DNA from 3 places in the Methylobacterium nodulans ORS 2060 genome. Region 2 is predicted to be linked to each of the others. Evidence: predicted binding sites of a transcription regulator. Region 2 holds the regulator's gene; each other region holds the start of a gene.
What was found. Region 2 encodes LexA, which represses DNA repair genes until DNA is damaged. Its sites were predicted from a motif close to TGTTCNNNNTGTGTTCNG; they were not measured.
Positions count from the first base shown of each region.

Region 1 (3,252 bases), 2.5 Mb from region 2:
CGGCGATGGGAAGCAGGATCAGGCCCTTGAGGAAGCGGATCATCGGACAGCCCGGGTAAGAGGACGAATGCGGACGGAGCCCGGCGGTCAGGGCACCTCGGCCGGCTCCCGCGCCTCGGAGCCGATTCCGGCGGCGTTCAGGCGCAGGCGCATTTCCTTGCCGGTCTTGAACACGGGGATCGCCTTCTCGGCCACGGCAACGGCGGCGCCCGTGCGCGGGTTGCGGCCCCGCCGCGCTTCCCGGCGCTTGACCGAGAAGGCGCCGAAGCCGCGCAGCTCCACCCGGTCGCCGCGGGCGAGCGCGTCGGCGATCGTGTCGAGGATGGCGTTCACGATGTTCTCGACGTCGCGCTGATAGAGATGCGGATTCTGCTCGGCGATCTTGAGGACGAGCTCGGACTTGATCATGGGGTGCGGTCTCGGGCAGGCGTCTCGACGGATCATCGGAGCGCCGGCGGCGCTCTCCAGACGGGCGGGATCGGGCTCAGGGCGTCGGCGCCGCGCCCGGCCGCCAGAGCGCCAGCAGGCCACCCTGCGCGAGCGCGGCTGCGTCCTCCGTGGTGCGGCGCAGGCGGCCCGCCACCTCCTCAAGGCCGAGCAGCGAGGCCGCCGAGAAGAGATTGAAGGTCCGATCGCTCCGCGGCTTCCAATCCCGGATGGGCAGGTCCTTGGCGACCTTGCGCTCGCGCTCCAGCCAAGCCACCGCCTGCCGCTCGCTGCCGGTCTCGTCCACCAGCTTCAGCTCGACGCCCTGGCGCCCGCTGAACACCCGGCCGTCCGAAACCGCGCCGAGCTCGGCGGGCGTCAGCTTGCGCCGCTCGGCCACGAGATTCTTGAACCACACATAGGTGTCGCCGACGATGGCCTGGAGCGCGGCCCGCCCCTCGGGCGAGGTCGGATGGAAGCCGCTCGGCTCCGCCTTGAGGGGCGAGGACTTCACCTGCTCGACCCGCACCCCGACCTTGTCGAGGAGGCCCGAGAGATCGGGATACTGGAACAGCACGCCGATCGACCCGACGAGCGAGGTCTCGCGCGCCACGATGTGATCGGCCGCGAGCGCCGTGATGTAGGCGCCGGACGCCGCCGTGCCGTCCACGAAGGCCACGACCGGCTTCTTCTCGGCGAGCTGGCGCAGGTTGCGGAACAGCTCCTCGGAGCCTGTCGTGGTGCCGCCCGGTGAATTGATCGACACGATCACGCCCGACACGGCCGACGAATCGCCCACCCGCTTCATCAGCTCGCGGGTCTTCTCGCTGCCGGCGATGAAGCCGTCGATGCTGATGCGGGCGATCTGCGGGGTGATGGCCGGGAACGGGCCCCGCGCCCCGGCAGCCCGCCAGCCGACCGCGCCCGCGGCGACGATCAGCGCGCCGATTCCGACCACGCGCCAGAACGAGAGCTTCCGGCGTAAGGAGCGCCGGTCGAGGAGAAGTTCGGCATCAATGGCCATGCGGCGCTACTACCCTTCTGATCAACCCGAGGCGGGCCCCCAAGTGCTTGGTGCAAGTCCTTGGTGCGCCTCGCTCCGCGGCGCTGTTCTACCCCCGCCTGTCGCGCAGCGGCAAGAGCGCGATGAAGGGATCGGGCCGGATGACCTCCCGTTCCCGCCGCGATCCCGCGGGCCTGCCTCGGAAGTCGCGCTGCACGCGCATGCGGATCTGGAAGGCATCCGCGCTGCGGGTCGTCACGACCAGCCGGGCCGAGACCCTGCGGCCCGGACTTCGGCCGATTCGCACATCCGCCGCGCCGCCCTGCCCGGGCAGCCCTCACGCGCCCCGGTTGCCGTTGTACGTATTTTGTTCTAGCACGCGGGTTGGCGGGAGCCCCATCCGCTCCCACCTTCGCCCGGTCCAAGCCGGCCTGGACCTTGCCAGAACCGGCCTGACGCTCCCTCCTCTCCGGCTGCGCTGCGAGCCTCCGCATGGCCCCTCTCGACACGCTTTTCGACCGTGCGGCGGAGGGCCGCGTGATCGCGGTGCGCGGTGCGCGCGAGCACAATCTCAAGAACGTCGATCTCGTCATCCCGCGCGACAGGCTCGTGGTCTTCACCGGCCTGTCCGGCTCGGGCAAGTCGTCGCTCGCCTTCGACACCATCTACGCCGAGGGACAGCGCCGCTACGTCGAGTCGCTCTCCGCCTATGCCCGCCAGTTCCTGGAGATGATGGCGAAGCCCGACGTCGACCAGATCGACGGCCTGTCGCCCGCCATCTCCATCGAGCAGAAGACCACGTCGAAGAATCCGCGCTCGACGGTCGGCACGGTCACGGAGATCTACGACTACATGCGCCTGCTATGGGCGCGGGTCGGCATTCCCTATTCGCCCGCGACCGGGCTCCCGATCGAGAGCCAGACCGTGTCGCAGATGGTCGACCGGGTGCTGGCGCTGCCGGAGAAGACCCGGGCGTACCTGCTCGCGCCGGTGGTGCGCGGGCGCAAGGGCGAGTACCGCAAGGAGATCGCCGAGTTCCAGAAGAAGGGGTTCCAGCGGCTGCGCATCGACGGCGAGTACTACCCGATCGACGACATCCCTAAGCTCGACAAGAAGCTGAAGCACGACATCGACGTGGTGGTGGACCGGATCGTGGTGCGGCCCGACATGGCCTCGCGGCTCGCGGATTCCTTCGAGACCGCGCTCGAGCTGGCGGACGGCATCGCGGTGATCGAGCTCGCCGATGCGCCCGAGGGCGAGGCGCCGGAGCCGATCGTGTTCTCGTCGCGCTTTGCCTGCCCGGTCTCGGGCTTCACCATCCCCGAGATCGAGCCGCGGCTGTTCTCGTTCAACAACCCGTTCGGCGCCTGCCCGACCTGCGGGGGCATCGGGCACGAGATGCGCATCGACCCGACGCTGGTGATCGCCGACGAGGCCCTCAGCCTCGACCGCGGCGCCGTCGCGCCCTGGGCGAAGTCCACCTCGCCCTATTACGGTCAGACCCTCGACGCGCTCGCCCGGCACTACCGCTTCCGGACCGACGTGCCCTGGTCGAAGCTGACCGCGGCCGCCCGGCAGGTGGTGCTGTTCGGCTCCGATGGCGACCCGATCCGCTTCTCCTACAATGACGGCCTGCGCGCCTACGAGGTGACGAAGCCCTTCGAGGGCGTCGTGCCGAACCTGGAGCGGCGCTACCGCGAGACCGAGAGCGATGCGGCCCGCGAGGACATCGCCCGCTTCATGGCGGAGACGCCCTGCCACGCCTGCGGCGGCAAGCGGCTGAAGCCCGAGGCCCTCGCCGTGAAGGTGGGCACGCGGGACAT
Region 1 is NC_011894.1:2,308,442-2,311,693, reverse strand. It holds gene MNOD_RS10610 (LapA family protein) at 1-43, opposite strand, end outside; gene ihfB (integration host factor subunit beta) at 88-408, opposite strand; gene sppA (signal peptide peptidase SppA) at 485-1,450, opposite strand; gene uvrA (excinuclease ABC subunit UvrA) at 1,922-3,252, shown strand, end outside.
Region 1: the regulator LexA is predicted to act here: its motif matches at 1,787-1,804, upstream of uvrA (excinuclease ABC subunit UvrA).

Region 2 (3,252 bases):
CGCGGTGCGGCCAGGGCGGGCGGCCAGGGCGGGCTCCGCCTCGCCGACCACGGCCACGATCCTGAATCCGCCACCGTCCACCGGCGCCTCGCCGCTTGCACAGGCCAGCCACGCCCCTCGGAACAAGAGGACACCCTCACCGTTGAACGACCTCGCATTCCCCCTTGGGAAAGATGAACGGTTGTTCAACTTGGAGGTGCTCATGAAGCGCGCATTGTCTGCTGCAGCAGCTCTGACCCTAATCGGAGGGGCCGCTCTCGCGCAGACCGTCACGATCACCGAGGAGCCGGTCGAGATTGCCCCGCCTCAGCGCGTGATCATCAAGAAGTACGTCACCGAGCAGCGCGTGGCGCCCGTGCGCATTCGGGAACGCGTGACGGTCGGCTCGACGCTCCCGGCCGACATCGACCTTCATCCGCTGCCCCCGACCGTGATCGAGGAGAGCCCGCGCCTGAAGGGCTACAGCTACGTGACGTCGGGCGACGACATCTACGTGGTCGAGCCGCGCACCCGCCGCATCATCACCACCATCGACTGACCCCGAACCCGCGCGCTGCCGGACCACGTAAAGCCGCAGCGCCGCCCATGGACCGGGAGCGCGGGCGCGCCCCGGCCCGACCGTAAGCCATCCCGGTCCGGCTGCCAGGTCACGGCCGCCTCCAGGCCGTGCCACGCGATTCACGTCGTGCCCGGCACCGGAGCAATCCCGTTCCCGCCCCGCCCTCATCGTCAGGTCCGCAGGCGCCGCATCGCTCTCGGCAAAGGATTCGTGGCCCCGATCCGGGCCAGCACCGGCTCCATGCCCTTCAGGCCAAGTTGTCGGCGTCCGCTTCCAGCCGCTCCGCACCGCCTGCCAGAACATGCCTCAGATCCCGCTTTGGACCCGCCCGGGAAGCCCGGCCTGACCGGATGGAGAAGCGCCGGCCGAAAGCCGGCGAGCGCGGAGATACCCGACACACCCGCTTGCGGAACACTTGAGGAACGCCTAACATGTTCGCGATTTGTTTCGTATCGCGCATCGGCGCAGGCGAAGAGAGTGCCCCATGCTCACCCGTAAGCAGTTGGACCTGCTCCGCTTCATCCAGCAGCGGATGCGCGAGACGGGGGTCCCCCCGTCCTTCGACGAGATGAAGGACGCGCTCGATCTCAAGTCCAAGTCAGGCATTCATCGGCTGATCACGGCCCTGGAGGAACGCGGCTTCCTGCGGCGGTTGCCGAACCGGGCTCGCGCGATCGAGGTCATTCGGATCCCCGATGCGGTGGTGCCTCCTTCGGGCGAGGTGGTGCGCTTCACCCCCAGCGTGGTCGAAGGCGGACGGACGGCCGCGCCGGCTGCCAAGGCCGCCCCGATGCCGTCCTCCCTCGGTTCCGACGACAACGGACGCTCGATCAGCATTCCGGTGATGGGGCGGATCGCCGCCGGCACGCCGATCTCGGCAATCCAGAGCCAGAGCCGCACGGTGGCGATGTCGCCGGACTTTCTGGCCGGCGGCGAGCATTACGCGCTCGAAGTGCGCGGCGACTCGATGATCGAAGCCGGCATCCTCGACGGCGACCTCGTGGTGATTCGTCGCCAGGACACGGCCAATACCGGCGACATCGTGGTGGCGCTGATCGATGACGAGGAGGCGACCCTCAAGCGCCTGCGCCGCCGCGGCTCCTCCATCGCGCTCGAAGCGGCGAATCCGGCCTACGAGACCCGGGTGCTCGGGCCGGACCGCGTCCGCATCCAGGGCCGCCTCGTGAGCCTCATCCGCAAGTACTGAACGTCGCCCCCGAAACGGGGCGTAAGCCAAGGCCTCCGCATGGCGGAGGCCTTTTTTTGATCCTTACCCAGGGTCATGAGCGAGTTCAGCGGCAACAACGATTCACGCCTTCGTTGCGGAACGGCCTCGATCGGGCGTTGGCGGGACAGGCCCGACGATGATCGACCGCTCCGCGACGCCTCTCATCAATCCACATGCGCCAATCGCCCTCTTTCAAGGGAAAGCTTAACCGATCTATTCGAGGATCGGGCGATCAGCGGTAAGGAGCATGGAGCCGGCTCCTGGGTCGGGAGATCGTGCGGGGCATGCCATGCGGGACGGATTCATCCTGCTGATCACGGACGAGCCGCGGACGGCCCGAACGCTCGCCGGCAGCCTCGCGCGCCTTCTGCCCTGCATCGCCCTGCTCCCGGGCGAAGGCCTGCCGCCGGGCCGGTTCCAGGCGGCGGTGCTCGACGTCGCCCTCGATGACGCCGCCATTCTGGCGGGGATCCGGCGCGCGATGAGCCGCGTGCGTGCCCGCGGCGCCCCCTGCCTCTGTCTCGCCCGGGACCTCAGCCCGGTCACCCTCGCGCGGGCGCGGGCGCTCGGCGCTGCGCAGGTGCTGCCGCCCACCGCCTCCCAGGCCGAGCTCAGGGCGACGCTCCTCGCCTTGATCGAGGCGGAGGCGGAAGCCCGCGCGGCCGAACCGCTGCGGCAGGCCCGTGCGCAGGCCGCGGAAGCCAACGCGCTGGTCTCACGGCTCTTCCAGGCCGCCGCGAACGGCGTGGCCTTGAGCCTCGACGACATCGATGCCGGCACCGAGATCGTCCTGGAGGCCATAGCGGAGGCGGGAATTCGCGCCTGGCTCGACGTCATCCGCACCCACGAGATCGGGGTCTACCAGCACTCGCTCGGCGTGGCCGGCTACGCGGGCGCTTTCGCCGGGCTCCTCGGATTCCGGCGGCACGACCAGGAGCGGCTGGTGCGGGCGGCCCTGCTCCATGATGTCGGCAAGGCCCGGATCCCGCTCGCCATCCTCAACAAGCCGAGCAGCCTCTCCGCAGAGGAGATGGCGGTGATGCGCAGGCATCCGGTCATCGGGGCGGCGCTGCTGGCCCGGCAGCCGGGATTCGATGCCGAGATCCTCGACGTGGTGCGACACCACCACGAGATGCTCGACGGCTCGGGCTATCCCGACGGGCTCCGCGGCGGGGCGATCGGCGATCTCGTGCGGCTCGTGACGATCTGCGACATCTGCTCGGCCCTGACCGAGCGGCGTCCCTACCGCGCTCCGATCGGTCCCGCAGAGGCCTGGGCGGCGATGGACCGGATGGGACAGAAGCTCGACAGGCAGCTCCTTGCGGCCTTCAGGCCGGTCGCCATGGGTCTTGCCGCCGCGGCCGTCCCTTAATTGGATCAATCGTCCGCGAGCATCCGGTGCTCGGCACCATTGATGTCGTCGTACTGGCCGCTGCGCAGCGCCCACAGGAAGGCGCAGAGCCCC
Region 2 is NC_011894.1:7,557,231-7,560,482, reverse strand. It holds gene MNOD_RS35350 (DUF1236 domain-containing protein) at 203-538, shown strand; gene lexA (transcriptional repressor LexA) at 1,044-1,766, shown strand; gene MNOD_RS35340 (HD-GYP domain-containing protein) at 2,077-3,159, shown strand; gene ccoS (cbb3-type cytochrome oxidase assembly protein CcoS) at 3,165-3,252, opposite strand, start outside.

Region 3 (3,252 bases), 3.5 Mb from region 2:
TCCCGACCGCTCCCGCTCGAGCGCCCCGAAGAGGGCCCGCGGGCTCTCCGCCAGTGGCACGAGGTCGGTCGTGATCACGCCGGCCCTTGCTGTAGCGCCAGGGCGCGCCCGTCGGCTCGCGCCAAGTGCGCTCCACCCCAAGCCGGGTGGCCCTGATCAGCGCAAGGCTGTCATTCGTCGCCTCCGGCAGGTGCACCACCGTTGAGACCGAGCGCATCGGATCGCCCCGGTCGTGCTCGCTCGCGTGGTAAAAGACGGTGAGCTGGGTGGTGGCGAGCCCGTCCCGGCGCAGCTTCTCGCCGAGGCGAGTGGCATGCGCCGCGAGCGCCTGGTCGAGCACGCCTCGCTCGGTGACCCGGCTTGCGAAGCTGCGGGTGACCGCGCAGCCCTTGCGGCGAGCCGGCACGATCTCCAGCGGCAGGCGCGGCCACGGAGTTTGTGGATGATGCGCTCGCCGACCACCGTGAGCGCCTGGCGGGCCGGGCGCGGGTCGAGGTCGCGCAGATCCGCGACTGTATCGATGCCCATCTCCTCGAGCTTGGCGAGCGAGGCGCGGCCGATGCCCCACACCTCGCCGACTGGGTGCCGACGAGCCAAGCGGCGCGCTCGTCCTCGTCCGAGAGATCGCACACGCCCCCTAGCTCGGGGATGCTCTTGGCGATGTGGTTGGCCAGCTTGGCCAGCGTCTTGGTCGGCCCGATCCCGACGCAGGTGGGCAGGCCCGTCCAGCGCCGCACAGTCGAGCGCAGGTCGCGGGCGAGTTCGAGCCTCTCTCGCTCGTGCGCGTCCGAGAGGTCAAGGAAGCTCTCGTCGATCGAGTAAACCTCCACGTCGGGCGCGAAGATCCGGTAGACGGCATTGGCCCTCGCCGACATGTCGCCGTAGAGCGCGTAGTTGCTACTGAATACCCGCACCTTCTCACGGCGGCACAGGTCGCGGAGCTTGAAATACGGCTCGCCCATCTTGATGCCGAGCGCCTTGGCCTCGCTGGTGCGGGCAATGGCGCAGCCGTCGTTATTGCTCAGCACGATCACCGGCACGCCCGTAAGGCGCGGGTCGAACACCCGTTCGCACGAGCAATAGAAGGAGTTGCCGTCGATCAGGGCGAGGGCGCGGCTCATCGCACGGGGCTCGGCCGGACGTGGTGCCAGCGCACCGAGAACAGCAGCACGCCCCAGATCTGACACTCCTCCAGGTCCTCGAGGCCGAAGGCGGGCATCTCGGGGTTGTCGAAGGTGAGTGCGAGGCGGTTGCCGTCGAGCACGAGGCGCTTGAGGCTCATCTCGCCGTTCGCGACCGCAACGACGACGGCGCCCGGGCCGGGGTGGAGGGAGCGGTCGACCACCGCCAGATCCTGGTCATGGATGCCCGCGCCCTTCATGCACCAGCTACGCACGCGCCAGATGAAGGTCGCGGCCGGGTTGGGCGCGAGCCAGCGCGGGAGTTCGAGGGCGCCTTCAATGAAATCCTCGGCCGGGGACGGGAAGCCGGCGCAGAGGGTGGTGCGCATGAACGGGATGCGCACCAGCCCACTCCAGTCTGCTGCCTGCTCGCCGACCCAGTAGAGCCTCACGTCCGCCCTCCGCCCCACTAGAACGAAAAGAGAACAAAGAGGCTGGCGGTTCCGGGGTCAAGGTAACGGCGTTGGCGTCGTGGAGAGTGGGGGTAGCCCGTGACGGAGGGCGGGACGTGCTGTGGTCGGATGAGGAGGCTTGAAACGGCGAGAAGAAACGACGAAAGCCCGGCCGCGCATGAGCGGCGGCCAGGCGAAGGCGAACCAAGGCTCTGCTTGTCAGCCCTGCTCGCCGGGCAGGCGCAGCCCCCCGCCCGTACGCCTTCTCGTAGGCCTCCAGGCGGCGCCGGAGCGCCGTTATGGCCCACTGGATGCGCTTGAGGCGCCAGAGGTGCAGGAGAGAGGCGAGGGGGCTTATGTCCGGCCTCCATGCCAGTCGCACCCGACCGCACTCAGCACCACGGCTGCGCGGGTCGCCACGCGGGCACGCACCTCCTCGGGCGCTGCCTCGCACCCCCGGAGCTGCCACTCGTAGGCCGGGCCAAAGAGATCGCTGATCGCCCGTGTGTCGTGGCGCGCCTCCGCGATCCGAAGGCGCTCCCCCTCGACCCAGGTGCTGTCCTGCTCGAGGAGGAAGTCCGAAGCAGGCTCGGCCACGCCGGTTGGGTTGCCGATGAGGGTGATGCTGCCCCCGATCAGCGGGAGGCTCACCAAGCCGTGCAGGAATGCGCGACGATCGTGCGGGGCGCTCACGGTGGTTCGCCCCCGTGGAAGTCGAAGCCTTGGAAGCTGTCGAAACGACGCGCGAGCGCGCCGGGAGGCGGCGATCGACATAATATAAGGCGACCTCGGTGCGGATACCCAAACGGGTGATGGCGCGGCCCGAGCGGGCAGGGGGGCAGCGGCGCAGATTCAGACCTCGGCACCAGCCGACGCAGCAGGAGATGCGTCAATGGGTGCCTTCGGCCGGCTCTACACCACCTGCCGTTGAGCCGCTGACACAACGTTATCACAGTATAGGGTGGTGTCGATATAGCTCCTGCACGTAAGGCTGGAAAACTGAAGTCGGATCCGGTCGGACCGGGCAAACCAAATTATCTTTTTATCTCAATCGATTGATCGTACCTTGCAGGCTCCCGGAACTGTCCGCACGTCCGACTCAGGCCAAACAGCCTATGACCGATCATGCTAGTTGTACAATACTTACCTCAGGAGATGCTGATATTCTAGACTTTGATATTTAGAAATCTAGAGGCTTAGGAAATGTGAGCGCCACCATCAGAACCTAGAGTGCGCACGTAGAACTTAGAGTGCGCACGTAGAACTTAGAGTGCGGTCAGATCCAGGCTCAATGCCGGAACCGAAAAAGCCCGCCACGGCGGGGCTAGGCTGGCTTGCTGGCTTTCTGGTGCGGAGCGCGTCAGGCTCGAAACTCAACCAGCTTGGCTATGGAAGGGCGGTGATGGGTGGACAGCAGCTCTCTACGCCATTCGCCTGCAATGACCGGGGCTGACCTCTTCCGGACCTTCGGTCTTGTCGCTACAAAGGCCCGCTCCGGAGGAAGGGGCGGATCTGACAGCGGCGGCCGCGTCATCAGCAGGTTCGGGCACATCGGCGACCGGACCTTCGAGAGGGTACAGTTCGGCGCAGGCGACTGCATCGACCAGCGCCTGGCCCCGTCATTGGGCGCCACCGCCCCGGCCGGAATACCGAGCGACATCGCCGTCTTGCCATCGGCG
Region 3 is NC_011894.1:4,016,639-4,019,890, forward strand. It holds partial or broken gene MNOD_RS18620 (Y-family DNA polymerase) at 1-1,121, opposite strand, end outside; gene MNOD_RS18625 (LexA family protein) at 1,118-1,573, opposite strand; gene MNOD_RS18630 (hypothetical protein) at 1,928-2,266, opposite strand.
Region 3: the regulator LexA is predicted to act here: its motif matches at 1,592-1,609, upstream of MNOD_RS18625 (LexA family protein).